2 regions of the Pseudoalteromonas sp. XMcav11-Q genome follow, and region 1 is predicted to be linked to the other one. Evidence: predicted binding sites of a transcription regulator. Region 1 holds the regulator's gene; the other holds the start of a gene.
What was found. Region 1 encodes sigma-54, which starts transcription at its own class of promoters, with help from an activator protein. Its sites were predicted from a motif close to GTTGGCACGNNNNTNGNNT; they were not measured.
Positions count from the first base shown of each region.

Region 2: a site for sigma-54 is predicted at 1,941-1,959, ahead of ABMY45_RS12420 (DUF2726 domain-containing protein). Genes of this name have one in related genera too.

Region 1 covers NZ_JBECOX010000003.1:391,887-400,354, reverse strand. Annotated here, with positions in the region: gene mgtE (magnesium transporter) at 1-621, opposite strand, end outside; gene ABMY45_RS07445 (HPr family phosphocarrier protein) at 971-1,240, opposite strand; gene rapZ (RNase adapter RapZ) at 1,241-2,107, opposite strand; gene ptsN (PTS IIA-like nitrogen regulatory protein PtsN) at 2,100-2,558, opposite strand; gene hpf (ribosome hibernation promoting factor) at 2,560-2,847, opposite strand; gene ABMY45_RS07425 (RNA polymerase factor sigma-54) at 2,877-4,376, opposite strand; gene lptB (LPS export ABC transporter ATP-binding protein) at 4,423-5,148, opposite strand; gene lptA (lipopolysaccharide transport periplasmic protein LptA) at 5,148-5,690, opposite strand; gene lptC (LPS export ABC transporter periplasmic protein LptC) at 5,680-6,234, opposite strand; gene kdsC (3-deoxy-manno-octulosonate-8-phosphatase KdsC) at 6,231-6,782, opposite strand; gene ABMY45_RS07400 (KpsF/GutQ family sugar-phosphate isomerase) at 6,782-7,753, opposite strand; gene ABMY45_RS07395 (calcium/sodium antiporter) at 7,763-8,468, opposite strand, start outside.
Region 2 covers NZ_JBECOX010000006.1:281,166-289,633, forward strand. Annotated here, with positions in the region: gene ABMY45_RS12405 (NUDIX domain-containing protein) at 34-546, shown strand; gene ABMY45_RS12410 (hypothetical protein) at 619-1,308, shown strand; gene ABMY45_RS12415 (NYN domain-containing protein) at 1,349-1,855, shown strand; gene ABMY45_RS12420 (DUF2726 domain-containing protein) at 2,000-2,590, shown strand; gene mtnN (5'-methylthioadenosine/S-adenosylhomocysteine nucleosidase) at 2,699-3,406, shown strand; gene ABMY45_RS12430 (cobalamin biosynthesis protein) at 3,406-4,362, shown strand; gene tyrS (tyrosine--tRNA ligase) at 4,425-5,624, opposite strand; gene ABMY45_RS12440 (peptidoglycan DD-metalloendopeptidase family protein) at 5,776-7,116, shown strand; gene ABMY45_RS12445 (amidohydrolase) at 7,177-8,468, opposite strand, start outside.

The sequences.
Region 1 (8,468 bases):
CATCAAGTCTCGAACCATACTGTCAGGAGACTTAGTTAATAAGGTATTGACAGGCAGTGTGCCTAAAAAGCAGTTGTCTTTATCAACTACATACAACTCGTCCGTACCATCTGGCAATTCGCCTTTAAGGCGTAGATATCTAAATACAACTTCTAAGGTAACATCGGGTCGAATAGTGACCGTGTCGGTGCTCATTAGCGCACCGGCAGAGTGTTCCTTGTAGGACAAAGCTTGTGTCGCACGTTCTCTATCTTGGCTATCCATCGCACCGATAACGTCTTGGTAGACGGTATCAGGCAGGCTTCTTAGGACATCACCAAGGTCATCGTCGTCCATGTCTTCTGTAGCGGCGGCAATTAGCTCCGGCTCCATCTGGGCGATGATCCCAAGTCTTACGTCCTCTGACAGTTCCTCTAAGACATCCCCTTGGATATCTGGGTCAACAAGCTGCCACAGCATAGAGCGAACTTTATGAGGGGATGATTCTAAAAGCAGTGCAGTGTCACAAGGTGCTGTTTCTGCGAGCATACGCCTAACTTGAACAAACTGACCACTGTTTAAGGCGTTAGTTACCTTTTGGAGTTGTTCCAGTGTGTAGTCTTGTTCAAATACTTCAGGCATAGGCATCCTTTTTGATATTAATGGTGGCTAACGTGATTAAGTTAACCCTATTCATTTATTTTATCGCAGAAATCAATTTCTTAATTTGAATTTTATTCGTGTTGTTTCTGCTGGTGGGTTGCTATCGTTAATACACGTTAAAGGTGTACGCAACGATAAAGTAGGATTTTCCGGCAACTCGCTTTACTGCACGAAAGAAACCTAAATTGGTATTACAGTGTAACTCAGTTTATTAGGAACTACCAAGGTTTACGCTTAATTATGAGAGACTTATTAGACCACTTTGGTTACGGAGGAGGGGGAGATTAGCAGGGAGTAAATGAATCAGGCCTTATTGTTTTACTGACGATTACTCGGATTCATTAAACTTATTTTCTATCAGTCCGCCAATGGCGTCTAGTGCATACTGAGCATCAGGACCTTCACAAATCACTCGGACTTCTTTCCCTTGGCTGCTTTCAAGTAACAACAGCGCTAGTACGCTGTCAGCAGCAGCACTTTTGTCTCCTTGATATAAGGTCACTTCGGCATCAAATTGGGTTGCTAATTGCGCAAGAACCGTCGCTGCTCGAGCGTGCAGGCCGAGTTTGTTTTGGATTAAAAACGTATCTTCTAACATTTAACCCTCTTGCTCTCGGTGACGAATTTTGACGTTGGGATGGGTTTTAGCAAAACGTTCACCAATGGTTTGCGCTAAGTATACCGAGCGATGTTGCCCACCTGTACATCCTATTGCGATCGTTAGATAACTGCGATTGTTACGCTCTAAGTGTGGTAACCAAGTTTGTACGAAGGTTTGGATCTGCCAAGTAAACTTTTGCACGATGCTGTGACTCGACAAATAGTCTTTGACTGGCTGATCTAAGCCAGTTAGCGGCTTAAGCTCAGGCTCCCAATGTGGGTTGGGTAAAAAGCGCGCATCAAAAACGTAATCCGCTTGTTTTGGGATGCCGTGTTTAAAGCCGAAAGATTCAAAGGTAATAATGAGTTGTTTGTCTTTTTTACCTAAGATTTTTTCGCGGATATCTTCTGCAAGTTGATGAACGCTCAGGCCTGTAGTATCAATGAGAAAATCGGCGCGAGTGATCAGCACGTCTAACAATTCCCGTTCTTTCTTTATCGCAACATCTAATGGAAGATTATGCAGTGAAAGAGGGTGCAAACGGCGTGTTTCTGAGAAGCGCTTTATCAGGGTTTGATCGTCACTGTCTAAATAAAACAGGGTAGGTTTGGCAAAGCCTGGTAAGTATTCAAGAATGTCATTAAACTCGTCCTGTTCTTTAGGTAAGTTTCTAACATCAATACTGACTGCAATTTTATTATAATTGTCCGAAACACTGCGGACTAAAGACGGCAGCAAATTGACCGGAATGTTATCCACACAATAGTAGCCTAAGTCTTCCAATACTCGAAGCGCTACAGATTTACCAGAGCCTGAGCGGCCACTGATAATGATAAGCTCGAGTCCTTTTTCGTCATCACTCATCAAGTTCACCTTGGATCACTGCATATAACTCATCATCACTTTTTGCTTGCCTAAGCATTTTGCAAAAAGACTTGTCTTTGAGTGTATCAGCAATCGCCGCTAAGGTCTTCAGGTGTTGTTGATTATCACCTTCAGGTACGATGAACGCGACAAAAATATCGACAGGCTGCTTATCTATGGCTTCAAACTGGATCCCTTGCTCGCTGACAAGCACCATTGCAAGGATTTTATCCAAACCTTCAAGTCGACCATGGGGAATGGCAATGCCTTTACCGATCCCTGTGCTGCCCAATTTCTCTCGCGCCATTAAGGCGTCCAAGATAGCATGCTGACTGGTATTTGGAATTTGGCTATGAGCCAGTTCGCTGATGTATTCTAAAATACGTTTTTTGCTATTAAAAAGGACCGCAGCTTTACTGCAGTCCTTGTTCACTAATTCACTTAATTTCATCTTAGTGTCGAGTGAGCTTCTCTTTGTGTTTAATAACTTGACGATCTAGCTTGTCGATAAGGCCATCAATTGCGGCATACATATCTTGATGCTCTGTTGATGCAAATAGCTCGCCGCCGTTTACGTGTAATGTTGCTTCTGCTTTTTGTACTAGTTTCTCGACATCAAGGATCACATGCACATTATTGATATGATCAAAGTGCCTTTCTAGCTTCGCAAACTTGTTGGTGACATAGTCTCTTAATGAGTCAGTAATTTCTACATGGCGACCAGTTAGATTTAGTTGCATAAGCATTTTTCCTTCTTGGGTTTTACGTCTTATATCAAGCTTTTACGCTGATTTGACGGTGGAATGGCTAGGGATTCACGATATTTTGCAATCGTACGTCTCGCTACCTTAATTCCTTGCTCAGCTAAGATATCTGCAATTTTGCTGTCACTCAATGGCTTCGCGGTATTCTCTGCAGCTATCAGCTTTTTGATAAGTGCTCTAATTGCTGTAGAAGAGCACTCACCTCCATTTTCCGTACTTACATGGCTAGAGAAGAAATACTTCAGCTCAAATATTCCCCGAGGTGTATGCATGTATTTTTGTGTTGTCACACGGGAAATTGTGGACTCATGCATCTCAACCATTTCAGCAACATCATTTAGCACCATAGGGCGCATTGCTTCGGGGCCATGTTCAAAGAATGCCTGTTGTTGTTGCACAATGCAATTGGTAACTTTTAATAAAGTATCATTTCGGCTTTCTAAGCTTTTAATAAACCACTTTGCTTCTTGTAAATGTGAGCGAATAAACTGACTATCCGTACTGGATTTCGCCGTTCTAGACATCGCAGCGTAATGGTCATTTACTCTTATTTTAGGCATAGCATCAGGATTTAGCTCTACGACCCAACGACCTTTTACTTTTTTCACCGATACGTCAGGGATCACATATTCAGGCTCTTCATGAATAATGCTTGCCGCAGGCTTTGGGTTAAGGCTATGTATTAACGTCATGACCTCTTTGAGATCGGCTTCTTTAAGGCGCGTTTTCTTAGCCAAAGTTCGATAGTCACGGCTGGCAAGCAAGTCGATATGCTCTGTCAGGATCATTTTTGTTTCGGCAATCCATGGGGTATCTGGGGCGAATTGGTTTAGCTGAATGCATAAGCATTCTTGTAAACTACGCGCTGCGATACCGACAGGGTCAAAAAGCTGAATGCGTTTGAGTACGGCTTCGACTTCATCTAGCTCAATAGGCTCTTCGCTATTCTCGTCATTAATGCTTTCTAAAATGTCTTCGCAAGACAGTGTTAGAATGCCTGACAGGTCGACAGCTTCAATAATCGCAATCGCAATAGCTCTATCTGTTGGACTAAATGGTGTCAGTTCGAGTTGCCACATGAGATAATCGTGGAGAGATTCAGAGGTTTCCCCTTGATAAACATTATCGTCATCGGGAAGTGGACCTGAGCTTGCAGCAGGCGCTGCACTCATATACTCGTCCCAAGTGACATCCATGGCAAGGTCATCGCTCACAGTGTCTTTGCTCATGGCGGTATCTGAGTCTATCTCATAGTCACTAACCTGCGTTTCATCGGCTGAATCTTGATTGTCGTCAGCACGGCTCTTTTCTTGGCTGTGTTGGTCAGCGTTTTCGCCGTCAGTATTATCACCTTCTTCCACTTCCAACAATGGATTGCTGTCTAATGCTTCTTGTATTTCTTGTTGCAGATCCAATGTACTAAGCTGCAGCAAGCGAATGGCTTGTTGCAGTTGCGGAGTCATTGTAAGTTGCTGCCCCATGCGCAGCTGTAATGATTGCCTCATGTATCTCTAACAATCCTTTTTAACAGTTATTAATACTACGTCTTAACTATAGCTTGAATTGTTCGCCTAGGTAGACATCTCTTACGGTTTGATCTGCCAAAACATGTTCTGGCGTGCCTGCAGCGATTAACTCACCATGTGAAACGATGTAGGCTTTTTCACATACGTCCAGTGTTTCTCTAACGTTATGATCGGTGATAAGCACACCGATACCACGGTTTTTTAGGTGCTCTATGATTGTCTTTATATCTAACACCGAAATAGGATCAACACCAGCAAAAGGTTCATCTAACAGGATAAACTTAGGGTTTGCGGCTAAAGCGCGAGCAATTTCGACTCGTCTTCTTTCGCCTCCCGACAATGCCATGCCCTGTGAGTCGCGAATGTGTTGAATATTAAACTCATCCAGTAACTCGTTTAGTTCAGCTTCTCTTTCAACTTTAGATAAGTCTTTTCGAGTTTCTAAAATCGCCATCAAATTTTGATAGACCGTGAGTTTTCTAAAGATTGAAGACTCTTGCGGTAGATAGCCAATACCAAGTCGTGCGCGGCTGTGCATCGGTAACAAAGTGATATCTTCGTCATCAATCTGAATATAGCCTTTGTCGCTTGGTACTAACCCTACAATCATGTAGAACGTAGTGGTTTTACCTGCACCATTTGGTCCTAATAAGCCTACAATACTGCCAGCCTGAACACTTAAACCAACATTTTTGACGACCTGACGACCTTTATAACTCTTTGCTAGACCAGTTGCTTTGAGCTCGCTCATTAATTGTTACCTTCTTCCTGCGCTTTTTTCTCTTTAGCGTCTTTTTTGTCATCAACAGGAACAAGGATGGTTCTTACTCGAGAGTCTTCTTGGTCTGAGCGCTCAGCGCTGATCAATTGCTTTTCAATGTCATAGGTGATGACTTGAGCATTGATTTTTTGCCCAGTTTGATTGATTTCAGCATCACCAGAAATCACTAGGGTTCCCTTCGCTACGTCGTAACGGATTTCATTTGCTTTGGCTTCTAGCAAGTTGCCATCGGGTTGACGTTCGCTAAAAGTGGCAGGGCTGCCAGTTGCCACAAGCAGTTGCTTGTTAATGCCGAGCTCCGCGCGGCGGTGGACCTCTAGGCGATCGGCATTTATCTTTCTGTTGCCATGAATAATAACAACATTCTGTTCAAAAATACCGATGTTGCTTTGCAGTTGAGCTTGCTGACGGCCAGCATCAATAATGACTTCATTTTGTTCTGCAGCAATTGCTAGAGTAGAACTTGCAAGCAAGCCGATGAAAACTAGTTTGTTAATGATTTTACTGGTCATAATAAATTGTCTTTGTGTGGTTGATGAGTTCGATCACTTGCTTTTGTAGATCCGCATGCAGTCCTTTACCTGTGATCCTAAGACTAGGACCGTTGATAACGACAGGGTGTTCCGACTTCATCAATTTTTGCTTAATTTCAACTCTTACATTATCGGCATTGATATCCGTGATCATGGCGTTAGGCGTTAAATTCTTTGCCAACACATTGCCCTCTAATATCAAGGTGTTGTTTTCGTATAGGGTTGCTTCTAATGCGCTTATTTGCCAATTCTGTTCACCGTTATATAAGGTGAAAATGGGCTTTTCAAAGTGACTAAAGCCAAGATCTTGATACAACTCCATCTTATCAGCAGTTACCTGATAGTTTAATAAGCCATTTTCACTATAGGTCGTTTGCTGAAGCGTGGTTGCAACATAATCGGGTTTAGCTAACGGTTCATCTTCTTTTGCTGGATCCGCCTCTGATGGATTAAACATGGGCGACCACATCCATACCATTAAAGAAGCGAAAACAATGAGTAAGATGACACGTAATACGGTCATGTACTTGATCCTTTGGAAGTCAATAAGTGATTTTGGCTGAGCATTAGAAGATCAGTTAGTTCTCTCACGGCACCAAAGCCACCTAGCATCAAGGTCGTGTAATGGGCGATATGTTTAACAAGAGGATGTGCATCATTGACGGCAACGGCAAAACCAACTCGTTCCATTACGGGTAGATCTGGGCCATCATCACCAATATATGCAATTTCGTCATCATTAAGGTTGAGCTTAGTCTTCAGTTCATCATATGCCACTAACTTGTTTTCTTGACCTTGGTAAATATAAGTTACATTTAAACTAGTCATGCGTTGCTGAACTATTTGTGAATGTCTACCTGTGATAACGGCGACTTCGATACCACTATCAATCAAGGCCTTAATACCAAACCCGTCTTTGGTATTAAATGCTTTCAGTTCTTCACCATTGTTACCAAGGTATATACGGCCATCTGAGAATACGCCATCAATATCGCAAATTAATAATTTGATTTGTTTTGCTTTTTCCCAAGCTTCAGTTGAAATCGTCTGATATAAATCTTCAAATTGCATTACAGCACCCCCGCTCTAAGTAAATCTTGCGTATTCAAGGCGCCAACCGGAATGTTGTTTTCGTTCACCACAATCAAGCCGTTAATCCGTTTGGTTTCCATAATATTGAGTACCTCAGCTGCGAGCATATCGGCGCGTGCCGTCGTACTTTTAGCCGTCATTACTTGCGTGATTGGGGTGGTGTGAATATCGACCTTTTGTTCGATAATACGGCGCAAGTCGCCATCGGTAAAAATCCCTTGTAATTGCGAGCTTTCATCTACGATTGCCGTCATACCTAAACTTTTTGCGGACATTTCAAATAAAGCTTCTTTGACTGTGCAGTGACTATTGACCATAGGGATTGCATCCCCTTGATGCATGACATCAGCAACGGTTAGTAGTAGACGTCTTCCCAAACTACCACCAGGGTGGGAAAGTGCAAAATCATCAGCCGTAAAGCCTCTGGCTTCAAGTAGCGCAACCGCGAGCGCATCACCCATCACTAGCGTAGCTGTGGTGCTGGCCGTGGGTGCAAGTCCTAGTGGGCAGGCTTCTTTTGATACTTTAACACAAAGGTGAACCGTCGCATTACGAGCCATTGTAGAGCTTGGGTTGCCTGTCATGGAAATAACGGGGGCCCCTAAGCGCTTAATTACAGGTAGGATTGAGATCACCTCTTGGGTTTCCCCTGAGTTGGAGATCATCAGTACCACATCATCTTTGGTGATCATACCTAAGTCGCCGTGACTTGCTTCACCTGGATGAACAAAAAATGCGGGGCTGCCAGTACTTGCGAGTGTCGCTGCGATTTTGTTACCGATGTGGCCGGACTTACCCATGCCAATCACGATGATGCGACCTTGACAGCCAAACATAATTTCACAGGCTTTTACAAATTGCTGATCAACAAACTGTTGCACTTCTTCTATTGCTGCAAGTTCGGTAGCAAAAACTTGATTTGCAGAATCAATAAATGGGTTCGTTGTCACAAGGCTTCCTTAAATGATGTAGTAAATATAACCGACGAAGCTTGCGACAAGTATGCCACCTTCCAAGCGGTTGATGCGGCGCTGACCTGTTAAGCTGAGGCTCATTAGGATAAGCAGCAGTGTCGCGCCAAGCATAATAAATATATCACGTGACGCAATATTGGCGTCGAGGACGGATGGGTTAATGATCCCAGCAATGGATAGCACGGCCAATATATTAAAGATGTTCGAACCAATAATATTGCCAAGCGCTAGATCGTCCTCCTTCTTTAGTACACCAGCAACACAAGCAGCAAGCTCGGGTAAACTAGTACCAACGGCGATAATGGTTAATCCTATTAGCAGGTCACTCATGCCAAAATATTTGGCGATATCAACCGCAGCGCCAACGAGATAGTCCGCGCTAATAGGCAGTAAAATCATACCCACGATTAACCAGAAAACAGCTTTTTGAGTTGGAATATTATTTGGCACTTCTTCACAGGCTTCACTGACAAATGGGTCATCATTATCTCCACCACCACGCTTGGTGATAATGATAAGTGCAAGAAGAAAAGCGGCGAAACCGACTAATAACAAAACACCTTCTACGAAACTAAAGTGGTTATCACTAACGATATACCAAGCTGCCAATGAAACGACGACTAACAGCGGCATTTCGCGGCGCAAAATACCAGAGCCAACGGAGAGTGGCCTTAATAACGCGGTGAGACCC
Region 2 (8,468 bases), on a different contig from region 1:
ATTCTTGTTACCTAAATTGAAGTTAAAACCCCCATGCAAAGCTTAAACAACACCCCAGTCATTCCGCTTCAAGGCAGCTGCTTTACTAGAGAGACCACTCGCGCCATAGTCCTTAGAGGCAACGACATTCTTATGCTTTACACCAAACGTTATGACGATTACACCTTACCAGGTGGTGGCGTTAACGAGGGGGAAAGCTTAGAAGCAGCATTAGAGCGCGAGCTAAAAGAAGAAACTGGTGCAGTATCCATTACAGGTCTCACTCCTTTTGGTCGCTATGAAGAGTATCGTCCTTGGTATAAACCAGATCATGATAATGTACATATTATTTCTTATTGCTACGTTTGTGAGATCTGTGGCAAATTTGATCTGCCAACCATGGAGAATTACGAACTTGCTAATGGTATGAAACCTTTGTGGATTAACATAAATCAAGCCATAGCCCACAATGAAGCTAAACTTGCTGATGCAAATAACAAAGGGATGTCCATTTTGCGTGAATTAACTTTACTGAAACACATATCGGCGCAACTAATCACAGAATAATTCGTCTATTGAGGGAACATTTACACGTTGATTAAGCTCTAACTCTGCATAACTCAAGGATTAATAAGAATAATGCGGCCGCTCCAAAACAACCTAATTAGTTTCACCATTATTGGCTCTATTGTGCTGCATCTACTGCTCGGCTGGTATTTGCAGCAAAGTATTTATATCCCCTCAAAGCCTTTAGAAATTAAGGCAATGAAAACCTATTTGGTTATTGAGCCTGCCAAGCCCAAGGTGGAGCATATTGAGACACCAGCGATAACTGAAGATAAGCCAGTAAAGGAGTTAAAACCGACGCTGAAGGACGATACGGTTGAAGTACTAAAAACTGCGCAAACGGAACCAAAAAAGCCTACGGTTGAAAGTACAACCAAGCACATAGCCAAAGCAGCAGTCGTCACGCAACCTAAAAAGTTAGACCATCGCAAAGCAATCTCTCAATTTCGTCAGCAACTTTTAGAGCCCACTCCCAGTGACGTTGTACTCAGCCAAAACCAAAAAAAGCCGCAGCAGATCACCGTACCTAAAGCGCATCAAACCAGTGCTGCGAGCAAGCCAAGAGAGCTACTCGCGTCCACACCACATTATAAAGTCTACCGTGAAAATGGCTTGTGCTATACTGAGGTTAGGCTCGATCCGAGTATTCCTACACCAGAGGGATTAAGTAATAACTGGCGTACTCCGCCTCGCCCTTGCGATGGCGGTGCCATTAAAAAAGCCTATGATGCCGCGATGAGTAAATGGCTAAACAAACGCTAATCTTGCTATCATAAAGCAAATTTATTGCTAAGAGTCCATTATGGAAAAAGTCACCATTTTAGTTGACGCTCAAAATGTTTATTACACCACCAAACAAGCCTACCAAACAGGCTTTGACTATAACGCGTTTTGGCGTAAAGCAACGGCTAATCGCGAGGTATATCAAGCCATTGCCTATTCCAGCGAACGGGGTGACGACAAACAAAAGCAGTTCCAAAATATCCTGCGAGCGATTGGCTTTGAGGTGAAGTTAAAGCCTTATATTCAACGTGCCGATGGCTCCGCAAAATGTGATTGGGATGTTGGCATTACCATTGATGCCATGGAATGCGCGTCAGGATCCGATGTAATAATTCTAGTAACTGGTGATGGTGATTTTGATTTACTCGCGAATAAACTCAGAGATAAATACCATACCCGAGTCGAAGTTTACGGCGTGCCGCAGCTTACCGCCGCCTCACTGATCCGTGCCGCTAGTGAGTTTATTCCTATTGATAGTAAACTATTAATTAGTCGACGCAGGTCTGAAATACATCACGGCGATTAACACTGTCAGATACGTTCCTATACGACAAATAGTCCACCTCCATAGCCAACCACACAAATTCTTATGACTTGCCGTAAAGTAATTTTATGGCACAGCTATTGCTTATAAAACCACAGATGTCATTTTTTTGATTTGGAGTTTTGTATGGAATTTGCGTTACTTGCTATTTTGGCTCTAGTGGTCGTTGCTTCCATTGTCGCTTCTAAGTACACCGATGTGGGTGGCAATCCTTATCCATTTAATCGTAAAGAATCTGTTTTTACCACCGTTGAAGCATCGTTTCTACATTTATTAGAACGTGCCGTTGGCGATAGATATAAAATCGTTAGCCGCATTAAGCTCATTGATGTGATTGAGTGCAAGCCGGGTATCTCTCCAAAAGCACGTCGTGCTGCGGTAACTAAAGCTAAGAATAAGCAGTTGGATTATGTCTTGGTAGACAAAGAGACACTGAAAATTGTTGCCGCTGTTGACTTGGTCAATAACGCCAATAAAAACGGCCATAAAGCACAAAAAGATTGGTTTGTAAGTGGCGCTCTGGAATCTGCGGGTATTCCACACATTCGTATGAAAATCAAAAGTGGCTACCAAAGCGCTGAGGTCCGTGCGGCAATCCTATTCAAGCTTGGCCAAAAAGTGGAGATGCCAAAGAAAACCAGAAACCGCACCTACAAACCTGCGGTACTGTCTCCTTCACAGGCAAAAGCACAGTCAACTCAGTTGGCAGAAATCTAGCAAAACGGGCGTCAGCCCGTTTTTTGTTTTACCTATCAAAACCCCTTTCGTATAATAAAAGCAATTTTGACACTGGGGCTTTCCCCACCACAAATTAGGAATCTTTTGATGAAAGTAGGCATTATCGGCGCAATGGAGCAAGAAGTTACCATTTTGCGTAACACCATGGAAAACCCGCAAACATTGACCAAAGGTGGCTTTACTTTTTATACCGGCAAACTGGCTGGTCTTGACGTAACGCTTGTACAGTCTGGCATTGGTAAAGTGGCAGCGACGGTTGCGACAACTTTGCTTATCGACAACTTTGCGCCAGATTGCGTGATCAACACGGGTTCTGCAGGTGGCTTTGAACCATCACTAAACGTCGGCGATGTGGTGATTTCAAATGAAGTACGTCATCACGACGTTGATGTTACTGCATTTGGCTATGAAATTGGTCAAGTTCCGCAAATGCCTGCTGCGTTTACTTCGCACACAAAATTAGTTGAAGCTGCAGAGCAAAGCGTACATGCGCTTGAAGGCATTCAAACTATGGTTGGTTTGATCTGTACGGGTGACTCATTTATGTGCGACCCAGTACGCATCGACAAGGCGCGTGCAGACTTCCCTACGATGTTAGCAGTAGAAATGGAAGGTGCGGCAATTGCGCAGGCTTGTCATTCTTTAAACACGCCATTTGTTGTGATCCGCTCGCTATCTGATATCGCCGGCAAAGAATCACCGCAATCATTCGAAGAGTATCTAAAAGTCGCTTCTGTTAACTCTTCTAAAATGGTGATGGCACTACTTAATAAGCTGGATAAGGTTACGCTTTAGTGCTCGACAGCTTGCTTCAGGCCCATGAGGGCCTGATCATTTTCTTACTGGCGATTTTTGCCAGTCTAGGGGTAAGGTTATCAACACTTTATCACCCTAATCTTATTCTTAGCCTTATATTTAAAGCGATTGCCGAAAAAGTTTATCGCCCCAAAGCGGCTTCTAGTTATCAACTGTTATCAGGCACACTGGGATTCCTCCTCCCTATATTAACCATCACCGTATTAACTTATGCGATTATTAGCTTTGCTTTTTATCCTAATTGGCTCGGTGGGCTGGTGTTGTTTTTATGCTTAGATATTAGCCATGAAAGCCGTGCTAAGCGTATTTCCGCGCTGATAAAGTCAAAGCAAAAAGTAACCGCAAGAGCCGTGTTGCAAGGAATGGTAGCAAGAGATGTAGAGAAGCTAACAGAGCTTGGTATTTGTAAAGCCACCATAGATAGCACCGCATTAAATACCCTGCGCCATTTTTTTGTCATTGCTTTACTGTATCTAATGGCAGGCCCCTATCTCGCGCTATTTTATAAACTGTTACTGCTATGCGACCATGCTTGGCGGCAAGTAATGCTCCCCTCAGCCCGTTTTATGACAAGCCTTTCCCGCGTGATTTGGCTCGTTGAGTTTGTACCCATTCGATTATTAATTACCTGCTTTTCATTGCTACTTAGACCAAAGCAAACTTGGCACTACATTAAATACTACGGCCGTCACTTTAGCCAAACGAATACCGGATGGGCACTGAGCTTTTTTGCCGCAAATTTACATACACAGCTCGCAGGGCCGCGCTTTTATTTTGGTGAACGTTATGATGTGATGCGGGTAGGTGCAAAAGCGCAACCCTCAGCTGAGCATATTCAGCATTTACTCGGGCTACTTAATCAAATGCGCTGGCTATTTATTGCTACTTCCGCCTTACTGCTTGTGATTATAAATTTTGCTAGCTTAATGTTGTAACAACCACAAAAAAGGCCAGTAAAACACTGACCTCTTCGGCTATAACAAGTAGATTAGCTTGTTTAGTTTACCGTAACTTTCGCAAACTTACGCTTACCTACTTGGTAGATTTCACAAGAACCTTTCGCAACTTCTAATTTTGTGTCTGTTACTTTATCTTCGCCATTTAGCTTAACCGCGCCTTGCTTGATCATGCGCATCGCCTCTGAAGTACTTGCCACTAAACCGGCTTCTTTTAGCAAGTTAGTGATAAACGTGCTTTCACCCTCAATAGTTACGGTGACTTCAGGGATCTCATCAGGTAAGGCATTTTTTTGGAAACGCTTGATAAAGTCTTGATGCGCCGCTTCAGCGTCAGCTTCACTGTGGAATCGAGCAATCATTTCTTTTGCAAATTCAATCTTAATGTCACGAGGGTTGCGGCCGCCTGCAACTTCTTCTTTAAGTGCAGCGATATCATCCAGTGTTTTTGCGCTTAACAATTCGTAGTAACGCCACATTAAATCGTCAGAAATCGACATCACTTTACCGAACATGTCGTTTGGCGCATCAGTAATACCGATGTAGTTACCTAGTGACTTAGACATTTTCTGTACGCCGTCGGTGCCTTCAAGTAGCGGCATCATCAGTACTGTTTGCGGCTTTTGCCCTTCGTCTTTTTGTAGCTCACGACCCATTAATAGGTTAAAGCGCTGATCGGTACCACCGAGCTCAACATCCGCCTCTAGTGCAACCGAGTCCCAACCTTGAACCAGTGGATATAAGAATTCGTGGATTGCGATTGCTTGGCCATTTGCATAACGCTTTTTAAAGTCGTCGCGCTCAAGCATACGTGCCACAGTTTGACGTGCAGCAAGCTTGATCATACCGGCTGTGCCAAGCTTTTCCATCCACTCAGAATTGAATGCAACTGTGGTTTTGGCAGGATCAAGGATTTTGAAAACCTGTTCTTTGTATGTTTCTGCATTTGCCAGTACATCTTCACGAGTGAGTGGCTTACGAGTTACATTTTTGCCCGTTGGGTCGCCAATCATACCGGTGAAATCACCAATCAAGAAAATCACCTCATGGCCTAAGTCTTGAAAGGTTTTCATTTTATTGATTAGCACTGTGTGTCCTAAATGCAAATCAGGCGCTGTTGGATCGAAACCCGCTTTAATACGTAGTTTTTTACCTGACTTCAGCTTTTCTTTTAATTCATCCTGCAACAGAATTTCTTCTGCACCACGGCTAATCTCTGCAAATGCAGTTTCTAAATCCACTATTCTCACTCCAACAGCTATAACTTGTAATCGCTCGATTCTAGCCTATATTTATCCGAGTTTAAATGCACAAAACGCTGGTATTACGGGTTTATTACGTATATCCTGCAATATTATCTACAATAATTCTTGACAGCAGAAAAGGCGCATTATGGTTCATGTGGTTCATAAGCTCCCCAAAAAGCACAAAGTGCTCATCATCGGCTTCCTATCTGCGATGGTCGGAATTGCCCTGATCCCCTCTGAAAAAGCAACGGCTTCAAAAGACAATGACGGAAAAGCTTTAGAAGTTGGGAAACGTTACGAGTTGCCAGTAAAAATATCAGAAAAAACAGAGCAACTTACTGAATTAGATGCAGCGCCAGTCATCACGCCTGAGTCTGCCCCTAAACAACCTGTATTTGAATTTAAAGACCACGAAGTGAAGTCTGGCGACAGCCTAGCCGTGATTTTTAAACGCGCAGGTTATTCTGCCAAAACGTTACACAATCTGGTCAATACCAACGCAGAAACCCGCAAGCTGACTAAAATCCACCCGGGAGAAGTGCTTAGCTTTGCTAGCAATGATGGTGGTGAATTAGCTCAATTAAAATACATCTTGTCAAAAACGGATACCTTATTGGTCACCCTAAACGACGAGGGTAATTACGAAACCAAAATCGAAAGCAAGGAAATCGAAAGTCGCGAAAAATCGGCAGGTGGCAAGATCAATTCCAGCTTCTGGAGCGCTGGTATTTCAGCGGGTCTTAGCGAACGCCAAATAATGAACTTCGCCGATATTTTTGGTTGGGATGTCGACTTTGCAAACGATATTCGTAAGGGTGACTCTTTCGCTTTAGTGTTTGAAAAGCACTATGTAGACGGTGAAGAAATCGGTAATGGTAAAATTATTGCCGCAGAATTTATCAATCAGGGCGAGCGTTACAGTGCGGTTCGTCATACTGATGACGAGTTCTATACCCCTGAAGGCCGTAGCATGAAAAAAGCCTTCTTAAGAGCACCAGTTAACTTCAAATATATCAGCTCCAGCTTCAATCCGCGTCGCCTTCACCCTGTGACTGGCCGAGTATCGTCTCACAATGGTATAGACTATGCGGCACGCGTAGGCACGCCGGTGGTTTCCTCTGGTAATGGTAAAGTACTAAAGTCTGGTTACAATAAACTCAATGGTAATTATGTGTTTATTCAGCACGGCAGTAAGTATGTGACTAAGTACTTACATTTGAATAAGCGTGCTGTTAAGACAGGTCAAAAAGTGAAGCAAGGGCAGAAAATTGGTACTGTCGGTGCAACCGGCCGCGTGACAGGTCCTCATCTTCACTATGAGTTTTTGGTGAACGGCGTACACCGAAATCCTAAAACGGTAAAACTGCCAAAGTCTGAACCATTACCTCAGTCTGAGCTCGCTAAGTTCAAACCCATTGCAGATGCGATGCTGGTAAAACTAGAGCGCAATAGAGAGTTAATGCTTGCAGCAGCAAACAAAGACTAAAAACTAAAAGGTAGCCAAGGCTACCTTTTTACTATGCTAGATAAAAATGCTAGATAAAGCTTATTTTTGATTAAACAAAGCAAGTGCACTATTAGTCATCGCTCTAACTCCAGTTGCGATGGCGATAGGGTAATCTGGCGCAAAGTGACTAGAATGCAATGAAGGTAAAGGCTCTCCGCTTTTTTGTGCCGCATCGAATACCGCTTGATTAACACCACCTAGCCAAAAAATTGTAATTGGTACATTGTCGTCAGTACGGCCATATAAACCGAAATCTTCACCAGCCATCACCGGCTGAGATTGCTCAACATTTTCTGCACCAATTTCCTGCTTAATAGCGCTAGTTACAAACTTAGCCAACTCCGGATTATTATACGTAGATGGAATGCTTTCGCTTTCATGAACGATAACCTCAGGCACAAGACTGTCCTCCAATCCTGCACTTTTTGCTATGCCTGCAGTCAGGCGTTTTATCGCCGCAATTTGTTGCTCACGCACATCCGGATTATAAGAGCGTAGCGTCAGTTGAAGCTTCACTTCGTTTGAAATGATATTGTGCTTAGAACCACCGTGAATAGAGCCTACAGTGATCACCGACGGCTCTAACGGAGAGATCTCTCGTGATGTAATGGTCTGTAGTCCTAGTACAATTCGAGATGCTAGTACCACAGGGTCGATGGTAGTATGTGGATAGGCTCCATGCCCCCCTTTACCCTTGACAATGATGTCAACTGAGTCAACATTCGCCAATGCATAACCCGGTGCGATCGCCACTTTACCGGCAGGAACCGCAGCACTTACATGCAAACCAAGCACATGATCGGGTTTAGCAAACTGAGTATACAACCCTTCCTTCAACATCGCTTTTGCGCCGCCACCCACTTCTTCAGCGGGTTGAGCAACTAACATCAATGTACCTTGCCACTTTTCCTTGTTAGCCATTAGCTGTTTTGCCGTGCCGATTAAACTGGTCATATGGATGTCGTGACCACAACCGTGCATCACACCAACCAAATTCCCCGCATCATCTTTCACTTTAACTTTTGACGCGTACGACTTCCCTGTTTCTTCAATAATTGGCAAACCATCGGTATCGGCTCGGATCATCACCGTTGGACCATCACCATTTTTCAGCATGCCAACAACACCAAAGCCACCCACATTTTCAGTCACGTCATAACCAAATCTGCGCATTTCATCCGCCAAACGCCCTGCTGTTTTTTCTTCTTTATAAGAGAGCTCAGGGTTTTGATGTAAATGTAGGTACAAAGACTCAAGTTCAGGCATAGACTCTGCAACTTGTTGTTTCAAATTGGCATTCGCATGCCAAGACAACGTGGCAATGAGGCCTA